Regions from separate parts of the Hydrogenophaga sp. BPS33 genome, predicted to be linked through region 3. Evidence: predicted binding sites of a transcription regulator. Region 3 holds the regulator's gene; each other region holds the start of a gene.
What was found. The regulator FNR, encoded in region 3, switches genes on or off when oxygen is low (the NO sensors DNR and NnrR bind a similar motif). The targets are predictions, from matches to a motif close to TTGATNNNNATCAA.
Positions count from the first base shown of each region.

Region 1: the regulator FNR is predicted to act here: its motif matches at 1,751-1,764, upstream of adhP (alcohol dehydrogenase AdhP).
Region 2: the regulator FNR is predicted to act here: its motif matches at 2,758-2,771, upstream of F9K07_RS15070 (TraR/DksA family transcriptional regulator).

Region 1 is NZ_CP044549.1:3,370,964-3,378,387, reverse strand. Features, by position in the region: gene F9K07_RS32295 (biotin/lipoyl-containing protein) at 1-133, shown strand, start outside; gene F9K07_RS31890 (BON domain-containing protein) at 206-421, shown strand; partial or broken gene F9K07_RS31885 (BON domain-containing protein) at 476-568, shown strand; gene F9K07_RS15605 (hypothetical protein) at 728-889, opposite strand; gene F9K07_RS15600 (SAM-dependent methyltransferase) at 901-1,461, opposite strand; gene F9K07_RS31880 (BON domain-containing protein) at 1,458-1,556, opposite strand; gene adhP (alcohol dehydrogenase AdhP) at 1,830-2,876, shown strand; gene F9K07_RS15590 (SagB/ThcOx family dehydrogenase) at 2,921-3,571, shown strand; gene F9K07_RS15585 (thiamine pyrophosphate-dependent dehydrogenase E1 component subunit alpha) at 3,743-4,726, shown strand; gene F9K07_RS15580 (alpha-ketoacid dehydrogenase subunit beta) at 4,723-5,754, shown strand; gene F9K07_RS15575 (biotin/lipoyl-containing protein) at 5,751-6,062, shown strand; gene F9K07_RS15570 (DUF6506 family protein) at 6,087-6,398, shown strand; gene F9K07_RS15565 (2-oxo acid dehydrogenase subunit E2) at 6,417-7,160, shown strand; gene F9K07_RS15560 (YgaP family membrane protein) at 7,269-7,424, opposite strand, start outside.
Region 2 is NZ_CP044549.1:3,268,205-3,275,628, reverse strand. Features, by position in the region: gene F9K07_RS15080 (ABC transporter permease) at 1-1,511, opposite strand, end outside; gene F9K07_RS15075 (ABC transporter ATP-binding protein) at 1,517-2,209, opposite strand; gene F9K07_RS15070 (TraR/DksA family transcriptional regulator) at 2,307-2,705, opposite strand; gene F9K07_RS15065 (universal stress protein) at 2,815-3,282, opposite strand; gene F9K07_RS15060 (MBL fold metallo-hydrolase RNA specificity domain-containing protein) at 3,286-4,641, opposite strand; gene F9K07_RS15055 (hypothetical protein) at 4,674-5,057, opposite strand; gene F9K07_RS15050 (Hsp20/alpha crystallin family protein) at 5,078-5,779, shown strand; gene F9K07_RS15045 (TCP-1/cpn60 chaperonin family protein) at 5,901-6,899, opposite strand; gene F9K07_RS15040 (CBS domain-containing protein) at 7,220-7,424, opposite strand, start outside.
Region 3 is NZ_CP044549.1:3,594,799-3,602,222, reverse strand. Features, by position in the region: gene F9K07_RS16770 (heavy metal translocating P-type ATPase) at 1-246, shown strand, start outside; gene ccoS (cbb3-type cytochrome oxidase assembly protein CcoS) at 251-388, shown strand; gene ccoN (cytochrome-c oxidase, cbb3-type subunit I) at 456-1,904, shown strand; gene ccoO (cytochrome-c oxidase, cbb3-type subunit II) at 1,915-2,538, shown strand; gene F9K07_RS16750 (cbb3-type cytochrome oxidase subunit 3) at 2,556-2,723, shown strand; gene ccoP (cytochrome-c oxidase, cbb3-type subunit III) at 2,720-3,637, shown strand; gene ccoG (cytochrome c oxidase accessory protein CcoG) at 3,675-5,105, shown strand; gene F9K07_RS16735 (nitrogen fixation protein FixH) at 5,135-5,428, shown strand; gene F9K07_RS16730 (hypothetical protein) at 5,430-5,651, shown strand; gene fnr (fumarate/nitrate reduction transcriptional regulator Fnr) at 5,736-6,455, opposite strand; gene hemN (oxygen-independent coproporphyrinogen III oxidase) at 6,576-7,424, shown strand, end outside.

The sequences.
Region 1 (7,424 bases), 220 kb from region 3:
GGGGAGCGCTCGCCTGGCCGACTGGCGCGTCGATATCGAAGCGCCACATGACGGCGTTCTTGAGGAAATCTGCGTTCCCGTCGGAGAGCCGTTCGCACGTGGACAGGTGCTTGCGCGCCTTGTGAACTTCTAAATTTCTGCCTGGGCAGCCGGTCCGCGATCTCACACAAGGTGTCTGGCTACGAAATCACCATGAAAAACTGACATGCAACTCAAGGACGACATCCTGGCCGAACTGAAGTGGGCGCCTGATGTCAATGAGACCGAAGTGGGCGTGATCGTCAAAGATGGCGTCGTCACACTGACGGGGCACCTTTCTTCGTATGCGGAGAAATATGCCGCCGGGCGAGCCACACAGCGCGTCAATGGAGTGAAGGCGTTGGCGATGGAGATCACGGTGAACCTGCCCAACAGCAATTAACGCACAGACGCGGACATCGCCGCCGCTGCGAAGCAGGCATTGGCATGGAACACGATGGTGCCCAATACGGTGCACGCCAAGGTGGAGAAAGGTTGGATCACGCTCAGCGGCCAGGTCGAATGGGAATACGAGCGCAGTGCCGCCAGTTCGGCGGTTCGCAACCTCTTGGGTGTGGTGGGCGTCAGCAACGATGTCACGCTCAAGCCGCGTGTGACCATGAGCAGCGTGGAGAAATCGATTCGCGATGCGCTAACACGCCAAGCAGAGCGCGAGGCCAAGAGCATCGAGATTGCCGTGAAAGGGGCATCATGCGCGCAACACACATTTTTCATAGAGGCTTTGCGCCCGTCCTTGCGGGTCGTACTTGGCCTTCAAGCTGGCGAACTGTTCCATGCCATAAGCCTCGGCGAACTCCTTGAACGAGAAGAAGCTGTCGGAGTACAGCGATTTGATTCCGCCCAGCCGCATCACCTCGCGCTCTACCAGACGATGAAGCCGCCGAAGCCGCAACCGATGTCGACAAACCGTTCACCCGCAGACAGGCGCAGTTTGCGGCAGACATGATCGATCTTTTGACGCTGAGCGTCCTCAAGTGTCAGAGTCCCTTGCGGCCAGTAGACGCATGTGTACATCATCAGCGGGTCGTCGAGCCAAAGTCGGAAGAATTCGGTTCCCAGGCCATAGTGGGCGCGGGCATTGGACTTGGCGTGATGCTTGCGCCGGTTGAAAAATCGCAACTCATGGAGCTCGTTTTCAACTTGGCCGATGGCACTGGGTAGCCGATCAAGCCCGCCAGCCATTCCTGCGGCGAGCGCTGCGCCAAGATCGCCTTCAATATCGACATCCTGGTTGAAGTAGGCATCAAGCAGTCCGATGTGGCCGTGCATCACGCACGAAGCCAATGTGGCTTCGGATCGAAGAATGATGTGGAAGAGGGGGCTGCCCACGCCACTGCGATACCCGTGACCACCCGGCATGGTCAGCGAGAAGGGGACTCGGACGCGTTCGCCCAGCGCGTCAATGAGACTCTGGAGGTTCACCGCAGACGGATGTCGTTGATGACTTCGTGCACACAACTGATGGCGCGAGCCATTTCCGCGGCCTTTCGCCTCTCCTGTTCGATCTTCGTGGACATATCTTGACTCCTTCGCGTTGAGTGGAGCGCACGAGGTTAGACATGGGCGGGGGTGAGGGGATTGCGTTTGATCAAGTTCTACCGAGCCGTCGCGGCCCCACTTTGAAAGGCGCCGATTCACGTTCGGGCCTGCCAACATCGGGTGCGACTTCCAAGCGGCGCAACCCGTGGTCCAAGACCTTTCGTGCTCTCGCTTGAGTTGGCTCAAAGGGTCGGTCGACATCGCCTTCTATTCTTTGTAACGAATCCATCGACCCCATGTTCCCAGCGCCAATGGAGATTTCCATGCCCCTGATGAAAGCCGCCGTCGTTCACGCCTTCGGTCAACCGCTGCAAATCGATGAAGTTCCCATACCGGAGGTCTTGCCTGGCCAGGTTCTCGTCAAGGTGATGGCCTCGGGTGTATGCCACACCGATCTGCATGCGGCCGACGGTGACTGGCCTGTGAAGCCTTCGCTGCCTTTTATTCCCGGTCATGAGGGCGTGGGGTTCGTCGCCGCGCTGGGAAAAGGCGTCTCTGGAATCAAGGAAGGCGACCGCATTGGCGTGCCTTGGCTGCACACCGCATGCGGCCAATGCGAACACTGCATCACTGGCTGGGAGACTTTGTGCGATAGCCAGCAGATGACGGGTTACACCGTCAACGGCGGCTACGCCGAGTACGTGTTGGCCGATCCTGCCTACGTCGGGCACCTGCCCGCCAACGTCGGCTTTTTTGAGATAGCGCCTGTGTTGTGCGCAGGCGTGACGGTATACAAGGGCCTGAAGATGCTCGAATGCAAGCCTGGCGATTGGGTGGCAGTGTCCGGCATCGGGGGCCTTGGCCATCTGGCGGTGCAGTATGCCAAGGCCATGGGCTTTCACGTTATTGCCGTAGACATTGATGACGCCAAGCTTGCTCTGGCGCGCACCCTTGGCGCGGAGATGACCGTCAACGCCCATTCACAGAATCCCGCGCAGGAGATACAACGCGCCATACGCGGTGCGCATGGTGTTCTGGTGACGGCGGTTTCGCGCAGCGCGTTCGCGCAGGCGCTGGACATGTTGCACAAGCGAGGAACCATGGCGCTCGTTGGGCTACCCCCAGGCGACTTTCCTCTGCCGATCTTCGACGTGGTGCTCAACGCCAAGACTGTTCGTGGCTCCATCGTTGGCACGCGCAAGGACTTGCAGGAGGCCCTGGCTTTCGCCGCCGAGGGCAAAGTGCACACGGTCTATGCCGAGGACCGCCTGGACAACATCAACCAGGTGTTGCAGCGGATGCGCGCGGGGGACATCGAGGGGCGTGTCGTCATGCGCATTGGAGAGGATGTGGCCTGAAATTCTGCGGTGCAGTGGGCCGCGAGATGCGCTGAGAAAACGCCATGAAGACAATGACCAAACTCGTCCTGGGCGCCATGGGACGTTTGCGCGCCAAACCGGTGGCGGGCTCTGCTGCATCCTCCATCGAACTGCCTGAACCTCGTACGTCAGGCGGCATGGAACTGATGCGCGCCTTGGCGGAGCGCCGTTCGGTGCGGGAGTTCGCATCTCGGCCGTTGCCGTTGCAGATGCTGTCGGAATTGTTGTGGGCTGCGTTTGGCGTGAACCGTTCTGATGGCGGGCGCACATCGCCTTCGGCGCTCAATGCCCAGGAGATCGAGGTCTATGCAGCCCTCCCCGGCGGCGCCTACCGCTACGACCCGGTGGCCCATGCGCTTGAACTGGCCGCGGGCGTGGACCTGCGTCGCATCACGGGTTATCAGGATTTTGTCGACGAGGCGCCCCTGGACCTGGTCTACGTGGCCCATCACGCGCGCATGAGCATGGTGCCGGTGGCGCAGCGCGATGCCTTCGCGCATGTCGCGGCTGGTGCAGTGGCACAAAACGTCTACCTGTTCGCCGCAAGCAATGGGCTGGCAACAGTGTTACGCGCCTGGATCGATCGCGAGGCGATTGCGGAGGCACTCGGACTGGATCACGGCCAGCAAGTGCTGCTGTCGCAGACCGTGGGATACCCCAAGGCTGCCGAATAGGCGCCTGCTGGACGGGGTGGGGCGCGCTCGCTCAAACGCCTTCGAACGCCGATGAATTTGCACTTCATTGCGTCAACTCAAGAGGTCTGCTCGCAGCGCGCCTATCGTTGGCTTGCGTCGCGCAGAAAATCATCAGCGCGGCAAACCAGTGTCAACCCAAGGAGACTCGGTATGCAGATCGAAATGGAAGAACTGATACGAGCGTATCGTGACATGTGCACGATCCGCGAGTTCGAGGAGCGTGTTCACAAGGAATTTGCCACCGGACAAATTCCGGGCTTCGTGCATCTCTACGCTGGCGAGGAGGCATCGGCCGTTGGCGTGTGCATGCAACTGGAAGATGGCGACCACATTGCCAGCACACACCGCGGTCATGGCCATGCCATTGCCAAGGGCTGCGACGTGGGAGCGATGATGAAAGAAATCTTCGGGCGCGGCAATGGGCTGTGCAAGGGCAAGGGCGGTTCAATGCACATCGCCGATATCGGCAAAGGGATGCTGGGCGCCAACGGCATCGTAGGCGGTGGGCCACCCCTGGTATGCGGTGCCGCGCTGGCCGCCAAGGTAACGCACAGCAAAGCGGTGGCGGTCGCCTTCTTTGGCGACGGCGCTTTCAACCAGGGGACCACGTTGGAGTCCCTGAATTTCGCTTCGGTCTACCAACTGCCGGTGCTGTTCGTTCTCGAAGACAACGGCTACGCAGAAAGCACCGCCAGCGCTTGGTCCATTGGCGGGCACAACCCAGTGCGCCGCGCGGAAGGCTTTGGCATCCCGGGGATGCGCATCGATGGGCACGATTTTTTTGCCGTGTACCGCACGGCCCAGGAGGCGGTGGCCCGACTGCGCGCCGGCGGTGGGCCGGAATTCATTCATATCGAGTTCACCCGCTACTTCGGCCATTTCGAAGGCGATCAGATGACCTATCGCCCCCCGGGCGAGGTCCGGGAGGAGCGCAACTTTCTCGACTGCCTCAAATTCCTGCGCGCGCGACTCACGAGTTCCGGACAGGTCGAAGCGCCGGTCCTGGATCGGATCGAAACCGATGTGGCTTGCCTGATCGACGTCGCCGTGGCGCAGGCCCGCGCATCGGCGCCGCCTGACAAATCCGAATTGTTGACCGATGTCTACAAGAGCTACGCAGGAGAACCAGCATGAGCACGAAATCGTTTCGCGCAGCTTTGAACGAAGCCATGCGCCAGGAAATGGAGCGCGACGCGAGAGTGATCGTGATGGGCGAGGATATTGCCGGTGGCATGGGCGCAAAAGGACAACAGGACGCCTGGGGCGACGTGCTTGGCGCGAGCAAGGGCCTGCTGGGCGCATTTGGCCGAGAGCGGGTCATCGATACCCCTATCAGCGAAAGCGCTTTCATCGGCGCCGCCGCAGGGGCTGCGGTGGCCGGCTTGCGTCCGGTGGCGCAACTGATGTTTGTCGATTTTTTTGGTGTCTGCGGCGACCAGATCATCAATCAGATGGCCAAGTTCCGCTATATGTTCGGAGGCAAAGCCACCACGCCGGTGGTGGTGCGAACACTGTATGGCGCCGGTTCTCGTGCGGCCAGTCAGCACAGCCAGTGCCTGTACCCCGTCTTCACCCACATTCCCGGGCTCAAGGTGGTGATCCCGTCGTCGCCCTACGAAGCCAAGGGCCTGATGATCCAGGCCATTCGAGATGACGATCCAGTGATCTTCTTCGAGCACAAGGCTATGTACGATGACGTGGAAGAAGTGCCCGATGAACCTTATGCCATCCCCTTCGGAAGGGCCAAGTTGGTGCGCACCGGCGAGGATGCCACGATCGTCGCGGTGGGAAGGATGGTGAAGTTCTGCATTGCGGCGGCGGCCATGCTGGAGGCCGAGCAGATCCACTGTGACGTCATTGATCTGCGCACGACCTCGCCCATGGACACCAATGCGATCTTGCGCAGCGTGCGCAAAACTGGCCGGCTGGTGGCGGTGGACGAGGCGAGCCCGCGTTGCAATATCGCCACCGATGTGTCGGCGCTTGTGGCGCAAGAGGCGTTCGAATCGCTGCGTGCGCCCGTGCGGATGGTGACGCCGCCGCATACGCCGGTTCCATTTGCGCCGAACCTGGAGGACGCGTATATCCCCGACGCGGCGTCCATCGCCCACGCGGTGAGAGATGCAGTGGCCTATGGCGCCAAAGCGGCGATCGCTCGATGAGTGCGGCGGCCATTCAGGCTCTCACCATGCCCAAGCTTGGTCTCACCATGAAGGAAGGCACGGTAGCAGCTTGGCACGTGGTGCCGGGCGCGGTGATCGAGGCGGGCCAGCGCGTATTCGATGTGGAGACCGAAAAGGTCACCAACGAATGCGAGGCGCAGGCTGCTGGTGTTCTGCGCAGGCAGGTCGCTGCTCAGGGCACGGTATTGCCGGTGGGGGCACTGATCGGCGTGATCGCCGCTGGCAACGTGAGCGAAGAGGAAATCGATCGATTCGTGGCCGGATTTCAGCCCGAGAAACAGGTTTGAATCCCCATCACCAAGGAGATGCTCATGGCATTGAAAGCCGCCTTCATTTTTCTTGCACCGGGTGCAAATCCGGCCGAGCACCGCAGTGTCGTGCGCACCCCCGAGGTGGAACTCACCACGATCGGAGCTCCCAACTATGAACAGGCCGAGTTGGTCGTGCGTTCTCTGCTGGATCAGGGCATAGTGGCCGTCGAGTTGTGTGGCGGCTTTGGCACTGCGGGAACGGCCCGCATCGCTGCTGCGGCGGGCTCCGGTGTCGCTGTGGGCGTGGTGCGCTTTGATATCCATCCAGGTCTGGGTGGCAAAAGTGGCGATCAGGTATTTGGTCTGGCCTGACGCCTGCAGGTAACCGCCATGATCTCCCCACCACAGGTTGAGACCTACGACTACGCGCTGTTCGGCGAGGTCGAACGCAAGCCCTTCAGCCGGGTCCGCCAGGTCATTGCCCGGCGTCTGTCGGCCAGTTGGGCCGAGGTGCCGCACGTGGCACAGTTCGACGAATGCGATTTGACGGCGCTGATGGCATTGCAACATGACATGGCCGCCCAGAGTCCGGGCATCAAGCTCACGTTGTTGGCGTTTGTCATGAAAGCGTGCGCCAGTGCGCTCAAGTTCTTTCCCGACTTCAACGCGTCGTTGGACACGCAGGCCAATGAACTGGTGCTCAAGAAATACTGCCACATCGCATTTGCCGCCGAAACGCCGATCGGACTGCTGGCGCCTGTGGTGCGCGACGCTGACCGGAAGGATGTTTTGCAGACCGCGGCAGCCATTCAGATCCTGGCGGACAAGGCGAAGGCGGGAAGGCTTGCGATGAGCGACGCGGAGGGCGCCTGTTTCACGATCACCAATCTCGGTCTGCTGGGTGGCACTGGGTTCACGCCGATCATCAATGCGCCGGAGGTGGGCATCCTCGGTGTAGGCCGCGCCAGCCCAAGGGTGGTCGATTTGGACGGTGTTTTGGCGACGCGTCTGTTTCTGCCACTGACCCTGGTGTATGACCACCGGGTGATTGACGGGGCCGTAGGGGGGCGGTTCCTGGCTCACGTGATCCGGCAGTTGCATGATCCAAAGGGGCTTCTGCAAATGCCGCCATAGTTCACGTTGGGCGTACCCATGGGTTGGAGGTGATGTCCATGGCAACTCGTTGGGTGCCGTGGTCGAAGCGGTCGGCCTTCAAATGGACGCACCACAACGCGAAGCGCTTCACTTCTTCGTGGCGCAGGTATTGAAGCCCAGCATCGCGTAAGGCGGGCACCAGCCGATCAGGCCGGTGAGCAAAGGGACGACGCCCAGGTAGCCCCACAGGCCGATGGTGCCGGTGGCGGCAGCCGCGATGAGGCCAAGGCCGATGACGATGCG
Region 2 (7,424 bases), 330 kb from region 3:
ACCCGGTACCCCGCCTCCACCTGCAGCACCCCCGGCAGCCTGGCCAGCTCACGGGCGGCGCTCTCGTCGACCTGGTCGTTGGCCCAGACGATGAGATCGCCGCGCATCGCCAGGTCGAACTGCGTATGGACGATCGCGTCCATCGCATCGCGAAAGAAGTTGCCCATGATGACGATGGCCACGGCGGCGGCAATGCCGCCGGTGGTGACGGCGGCGCGCAGCGGTTTGCGCTCGATGTTGCGCAGGATCATGCGCAGTGCCGGTGTGGGGCGAATCCCCGGCAGGCGTTCCAGCCACGCGCGGTGGTAGCGGCCTGGCGCGGGTGGCTGCATCGCCTCGGCCGGGGAGAGTCGAACCGTGGCTGCAATGGCGGTCAGCGTGCCCAGAAGCGCTGTGAGCCCCACGATGACCAGGGCCAGCGCCGCCAGGAGCAGGGGAATGCGGTGTTCGAAGCTCGGAAAGTGAAAGAAGTCCGCGTAGAGCCGCGTCAGGCCTTCCCCAAGCCAATTCCCCAGCGCCAGTCCCAGCAGATAGCCGCCACCCACCATGGGCGCGACGAGCTTGAGGTAGTGCCATGCGATGGCTCGGTTCGCATACCCCAGCGCCTTGAGCGCGGCCACCTGCTCGCGTTGTGTCGCGACGAGTCGGGCGGTGACGACATGGAGCAGAAACCCGGCAACCGCCAGGAAGATGGCGGGCAACACCGTGCCCAAGACCCGTTGCTCCTTGATTTCGTTGTTCAGCATCGCATGCGAGGTCTGCTCGTCGCGCCCGTGCGCGGGGGATCCCCCCAGCGGGGCGAGCAAGCGGGTGACGGCGTCGATGACCGCGCCCTGAGACGCCTGCGGCGCCAGCTTGAGCGTCACGCGTGTGAACGCGCCCGCCATGTCCAGCGCGGCGGCCAGTTCGTTGCGGTCCAGCCAGAAGACACCAAAGGACCGCAGGTCCGGCGCGCCCATCATGCCGCCGAAGATGTATTCGGGGGACAGGGCCGTCCCGGTGATGCGCAAGGTCCTGCGCTTGCCGTTGACGAGCGCGTTGACCGTCGCGCCGGGTGCAAGCCGGTGTGCCTGTGCGAAGCTCTCCGTCACCACCGTCTCCAGTTCGCCGCTGCGGGTGCCGCCTTCGGCCCACCGCCCCGAGCGCAGGAGCACCTGATTGAGGCGGGGCGGCTGTTGTGGGTCCAGGCCGATCAATTGCCCCATCACCGGGTCCACGCTGCCTGGCACGCTCACACGCGCCATGGCTTCCACGGTGGTCTGCACGTCGATCACGCCCGGCAGTTCCGCCAGTCGTGGCGCGAGAGAGGCGGGTGCGCGGCGCACCGCCGCAAAGACGTCACCGAATCGACCCTCGACGTAGAAGGCGTCTCGCGCGCGTGCCAGGGAATCCACCGCGGACAGCATGGCGAGGAATCCGCCGATGCCGCTGGCCACCACCAGGGCGATGGTGAGGGCCTGGCTCCAGAGGAGACGCAGATCCCGGAAGACTTTGCGGTCCAGCGCTTTCATCGCAGTCACCACGACAGTTCGGCCGGTGTCAGCCGCCGCGGCGGCTTCTCCACGCTGGCGATGCGCCCGTCCGCCAGACGCACGACGCGGTCGGCCATTCCGGCGATGGCCGCGTTGTGGGTGATCACGATGGCCGTCGTACCCAGTTCCACGTTGATGCGGGCAATGACTTCGAGCACCAGTTTCCCGGTGGCGTAGTCCAGCGCGCCGGTCGGCTCGTCGCACAGCAAAAGCTGGGGCCGCTTGGCGATGGCGCGGGCGATGGCCACGCGCTGCTGTTCGCCTCCAGAGAGTTGAGAGGGAAAGTGGTTGCGCCGGGGCGTGAGCGCCACCAGCGCGAGCGCTTCGTCCACCGGCATGGGGTCGCGCGAAATGTCGGTGACCAGCGCCACGTTCTCGGCGACCGTGAGACTGGGGATGAGGTTGTAGAACTGGAAGATGAACCCGACGTGCTCGCGGCGGTAACGGGTGAGGCTGTCTTCACTCGCCGTTGTCAGCGCCTCATCGAGGAACGACACCTCGCCCGAGCTCGGGCGATCCAGCCCGCCGAGAATGTTGAGCAGGGTGGATTTGCCACTGCCCGAAGCACCCAGCAAGACGATGAACTCGCCTTCGAGGACCTCCAGGTCCACCGAGCGCAGCGCATGCACGGTCGTCTCACCGCTGCCGTAGGTTTTGCACACGGCGTGGGCGCGCAGGAGTGGCCTGCCGGATCCTGCGCGAGGGCGAACGCCGGCCTCGGTCACCGGATCGGGATCTGGATCCTCGCTGGGGGATCCAGAACTCTCAGGTTGCTCATGATGGGGTCTTCCTCGATGGCGCAAGCCTGCCCGAGGCCTGTTCGTGCGCGGCCTGGCACGCGGTGCAGTACAGGGCCTGCGGCATGGCCAGCAGGCGCTGCTCGGTGATCGGCTCGCCACAGTCGGCGCAGAACCCATAGGTGCCGTCATCCAGTCGGCGCTGAGCGGTCAGGACGTTGGCAAGCTCCTCGGCCGCATGGGCCATCTGGACATCCGCCACGGCGCTGGCAGCGCCTTGCGCTGCGAGCTCCTTGAAGTCGATGACTTCGGCATCGCCCGTTGCCGATGCGAGAGCCTGGTCGTCGTCGGCCTGGAGCAAGGTCCGCAGTTCGCCTTCGCGCTGCCGCAGTGTCGAGAGCAACTGCTGATAGAGAGGGTTTTTCGTCGCATCCATGGTGAGTCCTCGCAAAGGAAAACCCATTGTGGGGCGACGCCCTTTCGGCGTATTGATCCTTGTCAAACGCGCCCGTTGCGGGGCCGGCAGCCGACATGCGCGTGCCGGATCACGTCGCCGCAGGGACGCCCGTGCGGCACCGAACCACCAGAACGGGCACAGGCGCCTGGCGGATCACCTCTTCGGCGCCGCTGCCCAGAACCGCCCGATGGAATCCCCTTCGGCCGTGCGAGCCGAGCACGACAAGATCTGCGTTCCAGCGCTTGGCGGCCTGGGCGACGGCCTCGCCGAGCCGAACGCCTGGCTTGTCGAGCAGCATCATGTCCGTCTCGACCCCCGCGGACTGCGCCTTCTCCATGCACGCCTGTAGCAGCTCATGGCCGCTGTCGCGCATGGCGTCATAAAGGCCGGCACCGGTGCGGCCGTGAATGCCATACGCGGCCAACCACAGGGGTTCATCCAGCGCATGAACCAAGCGCAGGTGGCCGCCGCCGGACAGGGCGAGGTCGATCGCGGCGTCCAGGGCCTGGTCTGACGTGGGGCTGCCGTCCACAGGAACAAGAATGCGTTTGTACATGGGCTAGACGGCGTAGGTTTCAAGGTAGTCGGGAACGCAGACGTTCCACCCGAGTCCGCGTTCAATGCGCTGGCGCATGGCGTCGGCGGCGGCAGGTTCACCGTGCGTGACGAACGTGGCGACCGGCGCTGTTTTCATGCCCGCCAACCATGCTTGAACCTCCGCAGCGTCGGCGTGCGCGGAAGCGCAGGACAGTTGCGCGACTTCGCAGTGGATGGGCACATCCTCTGCGTGAATGCGCAAGCTCCTCGCACCGGACGCCAGCGCGGCGCCACGTGTACCGCCGGCCTGGAAACCCGACAACAGGATCGTATTGCGCCTGTCTGGTGCGAACTTCTTGATGTGATGCAGCACGCGGCCGCCCGTGGCCATGCCACTGCCGGCGATGATCACCATCGGCCCACGCCGGGCACAGAGCTCCCGGGATTGGTCCGTCGTGCGGACCTGGGTGGCGCTCAGAGGCAATGCCCGGCACGCCTGCGCCGAAATGCGCAGTTCCGACGCATGGCGCACGAACACGGCAGTGGCATCTTCCGCCATGGGGCTGTCCAGGTACACCGGGAGATGGGGGATCGTGCCACGCTGCATCAGCACCTGAACCATGTGCAACAGGGTCTGCGCACGCCCCACGGCAAACGCCGGCACGATAACGACGCCCCCTCGCGCGGCTGTGCGACGGATGATGTGCGCCAGTTGCTGCCACGGATCGATGTCGGGATGCAGGCGATCACCGTAGGTTGACTCGACGACCACGCGGTCCGCCGACACGATGGGGTCCGGCGCGGGCATCAGGATGTCGGCGGGTCGACCCAGGTCGCCCGAGAAGAGCAGGGTGGACACGCTGTTGTCCAGCAGCACCGAGGCCGCGCCCAGGATGTGGCCTGCGCGATACAGCCGCGCTTTCACGCCGTGTACAGGTTCCCAAGGCGTATCCCAGGGAACGGTGTGAAAGCGTTCGAGGCAATGGACCGCGTCCTTGCGTGTGTACAGGGGGAGGGCCGGCGAGTGCTTGCTCAGGCGATGGCGGTTGAGAAACTCGGCCTCTTCCTCTTGCAGGCCACCGCTGTCGGGCAACATGATGCGGCACAGGTCGCGCGTGGCAGGTGTGCAGTACACCGCGCCTCTGAAACCTTGCTTCACCAGCAGAGGCAGGTAGCCGCTGTGGTCGATGTGCGCATGTGTCAGAACGACGGCATCGATGTGGTCGGCTCGAACGGGCAAGGGCGCCCAATTGCGCAGACGCAACTGCTTGTAACCCTGGAACAGGCCGCAGTCGATCAAGAGCCGCGCCTTGCCGTGCCGCACCATGTACTTGGAGCCCGTCACGGTGCCTGTGGCACCCAGGAACTGGAGTTGCATTTTCCGTGGCTCGCGAACCCGCTTCACGCGCTTCAGCGTGGCATGCGCTGCAGCATCATGTCCATCATGGTCTGCATCATGTCCATTTGCGCTTCCATCCTTTGCTGGCGCTGCGAGAAGTCCATGGCCGGCCCCGGTTTGCCGTGCAAACCCTCCATCCTCTTCAAGGAATCCATGCCGTTGCGCATGGCCTTCATGTGTTCCTCCATCAAGGCTTGCCGCTCCTGGGGCGACTGTGCACGGCTCATCTTGTCGCGCATGGTTTGCATGTGTTCCAGGTGCTCCTGCATGACCGGGGCACTGTCGGCGGCGGGTCGGTGTCTGCCCGCCATGTGCCCCGGCGCCCCTATCGGGCCGGCGCAGGCCGTCAGCAGGGTTGCGGTTGAGATGGCGAGGATCGTCGAGAGCGATTTCATGGTGGTGTCCTCGGAAAGTCATGGCGTGCCGCAGTGGACAGGGGCACGAAGCTGCTTTGACAAGCCTATTGATTGCCAAACGAGAGGGATTGACCCAGATCAAACGCCGCGCTGATGGAGCAGACCCGGCGGTCGTTGCCACCGCATCCCTTCAGCGCCGCCGGTTCTTGTTGCGCATGCTCAATTCGCCACGAGAGATTGCGCCGCAACATGGTGCTTCGCTCGAACACCGTTGTGATGCGGCTGGCCGTCCAGAGCGTCCCTTCTCACTGCTTTTTCAAAGGAGCTTCACCATGAAAGAACTTCGCACCCTGGAACCCTTTGGTTTCGATCTCTTTGAATCGCCATTTCGCTCCCTCATGCGGCCATGGGGAACGGGGCTGCCAGACGCCGCACCACGCATCAAGATCGACCTCTCGGAACAAGATGGCAAATATGCCGTCAAGGCCGAGATCCCCGGCGTGCAGAAGGAGGACATCGACGTTCGCGTCGATGGAAACATGGTCACCATCAGCGCAGAGTTGCGGTCGGACACAAAGGAGAAGGCCAACGGTGGTCGCGTGCTGCGACGTGAGCGCCAGGAAGGTTATGCCAGCCGCAGTTTCACGCTGGCTTGCCCGGTGGACGAGGCCAAGGTGCAGGCCAGCTACAAGAACGGCATCCTGGAACTGACGCTGCCCAAGAAGGCCGACGTCTCGCAAAAGCGCATTGCCATTCAATGACACCATGGCCGCAGCCGGTCTCCCGGCGGCAAGGGGTCGCCCCGCTCAGCCGCAAAGGCCAGCACCTGCTCGTGGCCAGCTTCACCGACCCGGACGAATTCCGTCAAGAAGATCTGAGGCATCAAAAGTCCGGGAGGAGAGAGGGATCACCTTCTTCGTGGCCATGCTGCTGGGGACTCGGGGCCTTGGCGATCATGCAATCGGTGGTCAGCACCAGGGCTGCGATGGAGCCTGCGTTCTGCAGCGCCAACCGTGTCACTTTGGCGGGGTCCAACACACCCATCTGCAGCATGTCGCCGTAGGTGAGCGTGGCGGCGTTGAAGCCATGCTGTTGCACCGCGGCATCCTCGACGCGCTGCACCACCACCGAGGGTTCTACGCCAGCGTTTGCGGCAATGCAACGCAATGGCTCCTCCAGCGCCTGCTCGACGAGGCGAATACCCGAGTCATGGTCCAGCGATGGGCCCTGGAGTTTGCGCAGTGCGCGACGCGCGCGCAGCAGAGCGACGCCGCCTCCCGGAACGATGCCTTCGTCGATCGCCGCGCGAGTGGCATGCAGTGCGTCTTCGACCCGAACCTTGCGCTCTTTCAGTTCGGTTTCCGTTGCGGCTCCCACCTTGTCGATCGCCTGAGCCAGCAACGCGCCGATGGAGCGGTCGTTGTTGGCAGAGATCGAAGCCACGTGCGCGATCTCCTGTGAATCGGCGCACGGGCGCGCCATGCCGCGCAGTTCCGCGACCACCACCTCAATGGCCTGCTCCATGCCGCGCTTGAGTTCCATCGGATTCATGCCGCCAGCCAGATAGCGCAGACCTCGATGGATCATGGCGTGCGCCAGCACCGTGGCCGTGGTGGTTCCGTCTCCAGCCTGATCGCTGGTTCGAGACGCCACCTCGCGCATGAGCTGCGCGCCCATGTTCTCGAATCGGTCTTCGAGTTCAATCGATTTCGCGACGATCACACCCGAGTTGACGATTTGAGGCGCACCAAAATCGCGCTCCAGCACAACGGTGCGACCTCTGGGGCCCAGGGTAATGCGAACCGCATCGGCGAGAACGTCGACCCCCTTGCGGATGCGCACGCGCGCGTCGTCTCGAAACAGAAGTTGTTTGGCGCTCATGTTCGTTGAACTCCTCTTGGTGAAGGGGCCGACTGGCGATGGAAAGCGCATGTTGGTGCGGGTTTGAAGGCATTGCATTGATCATGAGCAATGCGGCCTCATAGCATGAGCGTGTGGCGGGACCAGGAAAACGAGCCGGCCCGCGGCATTTCTCCACCTGCCGGGTATCTGCGGTTTCATTGAGCGCGCTCAATGAGGGACCTTCACCTGGGCCCGCCCTCCGTACGGAAGGCGGGCCATCTTTCTGAAGATCCTGCTGTTGAAGCGCGCTGAATTCGGTCAAAGGCGTCAACACGGGATGCGACGCCTGCCCAACCATGTCATGACCGTTCGTCCCGATCGACAGCTGGAAACCAGGTGCCCGTGCCGAAACAAGGAAAGCGCATCTCTGAGCGGGGCGTCGCCGAGGCCACTGGCGCCAGGCTCTTTTCGCGGCGCAATCCGCTTTCGATGGCTGCAGAAAGTTCCGCCAGTTGAAAGGCGAATGCCGCCAGAAGGTCATCGAGCGAAAGGATGCCCACGAGT
Region 3 (7,424 bases):
CTGGCGCAGGCGCAATCGGACTTCATCGTGCAGGGCGGCCAGGTGATGGACGTGGTGCGCACCCTGACCCAGGCGCGCAACACGCTGCGCACGGTGCGCCAGAACCTGGCCTGGGCCGCCGGCTACAACCTGGTGTGCGTGCCCCTGGCGCTGCTGGGCTATATGCCGCCGTGGCTCGCCGGCCTGGGCATGGCGGCGAGTTCCTTGCTAGTGATCGGCAATGCCTTGCGCCTGGCGCGAACCTGAAAGCATGGACGTTCTCTTTCTCCTGATTCCGCTCTCCGTGCTGCTGGTCTTCGGCATCATCGGCGTGTTCTGGTGGGCGCTGCAAGGCGGCCAGTTCGACAACGTCGAACGCGAAGGCGAGCGCATTCTGAAGAACGATTGACGTAGGTCAAGGTGCGAACGCCGCGCCTTGCCGACACTGCTTGCATGACACTTGCGAGGAGTTGTGTATGTCAGTGACCAGCGGGACCCGCCCATCGGCAGAGGTCTACAACGACAAAGTCGTTCGGCAATTCGCCATCATGACGGTGGTATGGGGCGTGGTGGGCATGCTGGTGGGCGTGATCATCGCCGCGCAGCTCACCTGGCCTGCGCTCAATCTGGGCATCGAATGGCTGTCGTATGGCCGCCTGCGGCCCTTGCACACCAACGCGGTGATCTTCGCCTTCGGTGGTTGCGGCCTGTTCGCCGCCAGCTACTACGTGGTGCAGCGCACCTGCCAGGTCCGCCTGATCTCCGACCGGCTCGCGGCCTTCACCTTCTGGGGTTGGCAACTGGTCATCGTGCTGGCCGCGATCACGCTGCCCATGGGCTACACCTCGGGCAAGGAATACGCGGAGCTGGAGTGGCCGATCGACATCCTGATCACGTTCGTGTGGGTGTCCTACGCCATCGTGTTCTTCGGCACCATTGGCATGCGCAAGGTGCGCCACATCTACGTGGCCAACTGGTTCTTCGGCGCCTTCATCCTGGCCGTGGCGGTGTTGCACCTGGTCAACAGCGCCGCGTTGCCGGTGGACCTGTTCAAGAGCTACTCGGCCTACGCCGGCGTGCAGGACGCGATGGTGCAGTGGTGGTACGGCCACAACGCGGTCGGCTTCTTCCTCACCGCCGGTTTCCTGGGCATGGTGTATTACTTCATCCCCAAGCAGGCCGAGCGCCCCGTGTACAGCTACCGCCTGTCCATCGTGCACTTCTGGGCGCTGATCTTCACCTACATGTGGGCCGGCCCGCACCACCTGCACTACACGGCCTTGCCCGACTGGGCGCAATCGGTCGGCATGGTGTTCTCGCTCATCCTGCTGGCGCCCAGCTGGGGCGGCATGATCAACGGCATCATGACCCTCTCGGGCGCCTGGCACAAGCTGCGCGAAGACCCGATCCTGCGCTTCCTGATCGTCTCCCTGTCGTTCTACGGCATGGCCACTTTCGAGGGGCCGATGATGTCGATCAAGACGGTGAACGCGCTCTCGCACTACACCGACTGGACCGTGGGCCACGTGCACGCCGGTGCATTGGGCTGGGTCGGCCTGATCACCATGGGCACGATGTACTACCTGATCCCGCGCCTCTACGGCCAGAAGCAGATGTACTCGGTGCCCGCCATCGAACTGCACTTCTGGATCTCGACCATCGGCATCGTGCTCTACATCGCCGCGATGTGGATCGCCGGCGTGATGCAGGGCCTGATGTGGCGTGCGGTCAACCCCGATGGCAGCCTGACCTACACCTTCGTCGAGTCGGTGAAGGCCACCTTCCCCTTCTATCTGATCCGCCTGAGCGGCGGCGTGCTCTACCTCGCCGGCATGGTGCTGATGTTCTGGAACATGGTCATGACCGCGCGCAACGGACGGGTGCAAGAGGCCCGCATTCCAACCCTGAATCCGGCTCAAGCCTGAGGACACGCACATGGCCCAAGAAAAGCCACAAGGTTTCACCCACGAGCGGATCGAGACCAACAACTTCCTGATGATCGTGCTCATCGTGCTGGTGATCGCGGTGGGCGGTCTGGTGGAAATCGTTCCGCTGTTCTTCCAGAAATCCACCACGCAACCGGTGCCCGGCCTCAAGCCGTACTCCGCCTTGCAGATCGCCGGACGCGACGTGTACGTGCGCGAGGGTTGCTACAACTGCCACTCGCAGATGATCCGCCCCTTCCAGGCCGAGACGCTGCGCTACGGCCACTACTCGGTGGCGGGCGAGTTCGTCTACGACCGCCCGTTCCAGTGGGGCAGCAAGCGCACCGGCCCCGACCTGCACCGCGTGGGCGGCCGCTATAGCGACGAATGGCACCGCATCCACCTGATCAACCCGCGCGATCTGGTGCCCGAGTCCAACATGCCGGCCTACCCCTGGCTGGAGAAGAAGACCGTGGACGCGGCCGGCCTGCCCAGGCGCATGCAAGCGCTGCGCACGCTGGGCGCGCCGTACACCGACGAAGAGATCGCCGCGTCCAGCGACGAGGTGAAAGGCAAGACCGACTTGGACGCACTGATCGCCTATCTGCAGGTGCTCGGCACCGCAATCAAGTGAGCACCTGGAGAGCACACATGGACATCAACGTTCTGCGCAGCACTGTCACCGTGATCAGCCTGTTGACCTTCCTGGGCATCGTTGTCTGGGCCTGGTCCCGGCGCAACCAGGCCCGCTTCGACGACGCGGCCCTGCTGCCGTTTCGCGACGAAGCGCCCCAAGACAGCACGAGAGAACCCTCATGAGCGACTTTACGAGCGATTTCTGGTCCTGGTACGTGGCCGGCCTCACGCTGGTCAGCATCCTGGCGTGCCTGGTGCTGCTGTGGGTCAGCGGCACCGCCAAGGTCAAGGCCACGGCCGACAACACCACCGGCCACGTGTGGGACGAAGACCTGCGCGAAATGAACAACCCGCTGCCGCGCTGGTGGGTCTATCTCTTCATCATCACTGTGGTGTTCTCGCTGCTCTACGGCTTGCTGTACCCCATGTACGGCAAGTACCCGGGCATGTTGAACTGGACGTCCGGCAGCCGCTACCAGAACGAAGTGGCCAAGCGAGCCGAAGAGATCGCGCCGTTGTACGCGCAATTCAACGGCATGGAGCCCCAGCAGCTCGCGGGCAACGCACAGGCCATGGCGATCGGCGAGCGCCTGTTCATGAACAACTGCGCCACCTGCCACGGCTCTGACGCGCGCGGCGCGCGCAGCTTTCCCAACCTGACCGATGGCGATTGGCTCTGGGGTGGTGACCCGGCCACGATCAAGGCCACCATCATCTCCGGGCGCATGGGCGTGATGCCTCCCATGGCCGCGGCCGTGGGCTCGCCCGAAGACGTGCGCAACGTCGCCCACTTCGTGCTCAGCCTCTCGGGCAGCCCGCACGACTCGGTACGCGCGGCTCTGGGCCGACCCGCCTTCGCCGCCTGCGCGGCGTGCCATGGCGCGGACGGCAAGGGCAACACCGCCATGGGCGCACCCAACCTGAGCGACAAGGTCTGGCTGCACGGCTGGGGCGAAGAGGCCGTGGTGCGGGCCATCACCAAGGGCTTCAACAACCAGATGCCGGCCCAGGCTGACAAGCTCAATGCCGACCAGATCCACGTGTTGAGCGCGTATGTGTGGGGCATGTCGAACAAGGCGTCGCCAGCGCCCAACTGATCGACCGACCGACCGACGCGCGCGAGAAGAATCCTTCATGACCGATCGAAAAGCCACCATTCCCATCGTCGCAGTGCCCGCCGACGACGAGGTGATGGTGTCCCTGTACGCCGCGCGCGAGAAGATCCAGCCGCGCTCGGTCTCGGGCCTGTTCTCGCGCTGGCGCTGGATCATGGTCTGGCTCACGCAGATCGTGTTCTATGGTCTGCCCTGGTTGCAGTGGCACGCCCGCCAGGCCGTGCTGTTCGATCTGGAGGCGCGCCGCTTCTACATCTTCAACCTCGTCCTGTACCCGCAGGACTTCATCTACCTCACCGGCCTGCTCGTCATCTCGGCGCTGGCGCTGTTTTTGTTCACCGCCGTGGCCGGGCGTCTGTGGTGCGGCTTTGCCTGTCCGCAGACGGTCTACACCGAAATTTTTCTGTGGATCGAGAAGCGGGTGGAGGGCGACCGCAGCGCGCGCCTGAAGCTCGACCGTGCGGGCCTCTCGGCCGAGAAGCTGGCCAAGCGCTCGCTCAAGCACGCGCTGTGGCTGGTGTTCTCGCTGTGGACCGGCTTTACCTTCGTGGGCTACTTCACGCCCATCCGCGAACTGGGCGCGCTCTCCATGGCCGCCGCGCTCGGGCCCTGGCAGTGGTTCTGGATCTTCTTCTACGGCCTGGCCACCTACGGCAACGCCGGCTTCCTGCGCGAGCAGGTGTGCAAGTACATGTGCCCCTACGCGCGCTTCCAGAGCGCGATGTTCGACCGCGACACCATGATCGTCACCTACGACGAGCAACGCGGCGAGCCGCGCGGCGCGCGCTCGAAGAAGGCCGACCCCACGGCGCTGGGCCTGGGTGCCTGCGTGGATTGCACGCTGTGCGTGCAGGTGTGCCCGACCGGCATTGACATCCGCAACGGCCTGCAATACGAATGCATCGGCTGCGCTGCCTGCATTGACGTGTGCGACACCGTGATGGACAAGGTGGGCTACCCGCGCGGGCTGATCCGCTTCTCCACGCAGAACGGCATTGAGCAAGGCTGGGGCACGCGCCAGATGCTGCGCCGGGCGTTGCGCCCCCGCGTGCTGGTCTACACGGCCATTCTGGGTGTCATCACGATCGCGGTGGGCCTGAGCCTGTTCCTGCGCACGCCGCTCAAGGTCGACGTGATACGCGACCGGGGGGCGCTCGCGCGCATGGTGGAAGAGGGCCGGATCGAGAACGTGTTCCGCCTGCAGATCATGAACGCCACCGAATTGCCGCAGCGCTATGCCATCCAGGTCTCGGGCCTGCCCGGCATCGCGCTGGACACGCCGGCCGAGGTCGAGGTGCTGTCGACCGAAGTGCGCGCCGTGGCCGTGCGCGTGCAGATCCCGCCGGACGCGGCCAGCAGCGGATCGCATCCGATCCGCTTCGACATCCGCGCCACAGGCGACGAGGGCATCCACGTGTCCGAAAAGGCCGTGTTCCTCGTGCCGCGTTGAACTTGTTTTCCGTCTTTGAAGGAGCTCGCGTGAACCCATCGTCCTCTCCCACCGTCCAGATACCGAGCGTGGCTTGGTGGCGCGTGCCGCAAATGTGGCTGGTGGTAGGTGGCCCGCTGATCGTGGTGCTGGCCAGTCTCGTCATGGTCTACATTGCCGTGACCCATGCCGACCCGGTGCTCGACAAAACCGCTTTCGAGCGCGACCGCGCGGCGGCTTCCGTGCTGCAAGGCCAGGCGCGTGACGAAGCCCTGATCCAGCTGCAGCCCGCCCACCAGGCGCGCAACCACGCGGCCTCGCCCGTCGTGCCGCAGGAGCGATGAAATGAACGTGCGCCAATGGATGGGCATCGCCTGGCCCACCTTCCTCACTGCCGCATTGCTGGAGATGCTGGTGTTCGCGATGGTCGACCCGGGCGACCTGCACTGGCTCGGCGGCCAGCCGCTCGAAGGCTCGCGCCAGATGGTCTACACCGTGGCGTTCTTCGTGTTCTGGGCGGTGACGGCGCTCTCGGGCGCGCTCAGCGTGTGGCTGGCGCGAGACTGAAATGGAGAAGGGACGCGATCCGCCGCCGGGCCGCCCCAAGGCGGATCAGCCCCCTTGGGGGGGGCAGCGACCCGCGAAGCGACATCATCCACAGGGCTGCGGGTTCACGATGCGGCGCAGGCCGTCCGTGTCCTTGATGCGCACGTAGCGCTGCTTGACGTCAATGATGCCGTCGTCGACGAACTTCGAGAACGTTCGACTGACCGTCTCCAGCTTCATGCCCAGGTAGCTGCCGATCTCCTCGCGCGTCATGCGCAGCACCAGCTCCGACTGCGAGAACCCCCGCGCGTGCAGCCGTTGCACCAGGTTCAGCAGGAATGCCGCCAGCCGCTCTTCTGCGCGCATGCTGCCCAGCAGCAGCATCACGCCGTGGTCGCGCACGATCTCGCGGCTCATGATCTTGTGCACGTGGTGCTGCAGCGTGGTGAATTCGCGTGAAAGCTCTTCCACCTGGTCGAACGGCATGATGCAGACCTCGGCATCCTCCAGCGCCACCGCGTTGCACGAGTGGTGGTCGTTCACGATGCCGTCCAAGCCGATGATCTCGCCCGTCATCTGGAAGCCGGTCACCTGGTCGCGGCCATCGGCGGTGGTGACGCATGTCTTGAAAAACCCTGAACGCACCGCGTAGAGCGACGTGAACTTGTCGCCCACGTTGAAGAGCGCGGCGCCGCGCGGGATGCGGCGGCGCTTGGAGACGATGGCGTCGAGCTTGTCCATTTCCCCCGGGTTGAGTCCCATGGGCAGGCACAGCTCCCGCAGGTTGCAACTCGAGCAGGCGACTTTGATGCTTTGGGCGTCCATAGGGCGAAGCATACCCCCGTAAGCATTGGGGGCGAAATGCGATCTGGGCACTTGTTGACCGAGATCAAGGGGCGGCAGCCCAGTCTGCCGCACAGTGAGGGCCTTGATGGAGATTTCATTTTGAGCCACGCCATTTCCGAGGAGCTGTTGCGCCGGTTCGACGTTCCCGGCCCGCGCTACACCTCGTACCCCACCGCCGACCGGTTTGTCGAGGCGTTCACCGAGAGCGACTACGTCCAGGCGCTGGAGCAGCGCCGGGCCGGTTCGATGGCGCTGCCGCTGTCGCTCTACGTGCACATTCCGTTTTGCGAGTCGGTCTGCTACTACTGCGCCTGCAACAAGGTCATCACCAAACACCATTCGCGCGCGACCGAGTACCTGCGCTACCTGGCGCGTGAAGTGGAGCTGCAGGTGGCGCACATCGGCAAAGGCCAGAACGTCTCGCAACTTCACCTGGGCGGAGGCACCCCCACCTTCCTGTCAGACGCCGAACTCGGCGACCTCATGACCATGCTGCGGCGTCACTTCACGCTGGTGCCGGGCGGCGAGTACTCGGTGGAGGTGGACCCGCGCACGGTCACGGAAGAACGTCTCGAGACCCTGGCGCGCCTGGGCTTCAACCGCCTGAGCTTTGGCGTGCAGGACTTCGACCCGGCCGTGCAGAAAGCTGTGCACCGGGTGCAGCCGGCCGAGCAGGTGTTCGCGCTGGTGGCGGCCGCGCGGCGCATCGGCTTCGAGTCGGTGAACGTGGACCTGATCTACGGCCTGCCGCTGCAAACGCCGGAGTCCTTCGCGCGCACGCTGGCGCAGGTGAACACGCTGCGGCCCGACCGCATCGCGCTCTACGGGTATGCCCACTTGCCCGCGCGCTTCAAGCCGCAGCGGCGCATTTCCGCCGTGGAGCTGCCCAGCCCGAGCGACAAGCTCGGCATGCTGGCCCTCTCGCTCGACGCGCTGATGGACGCGGGC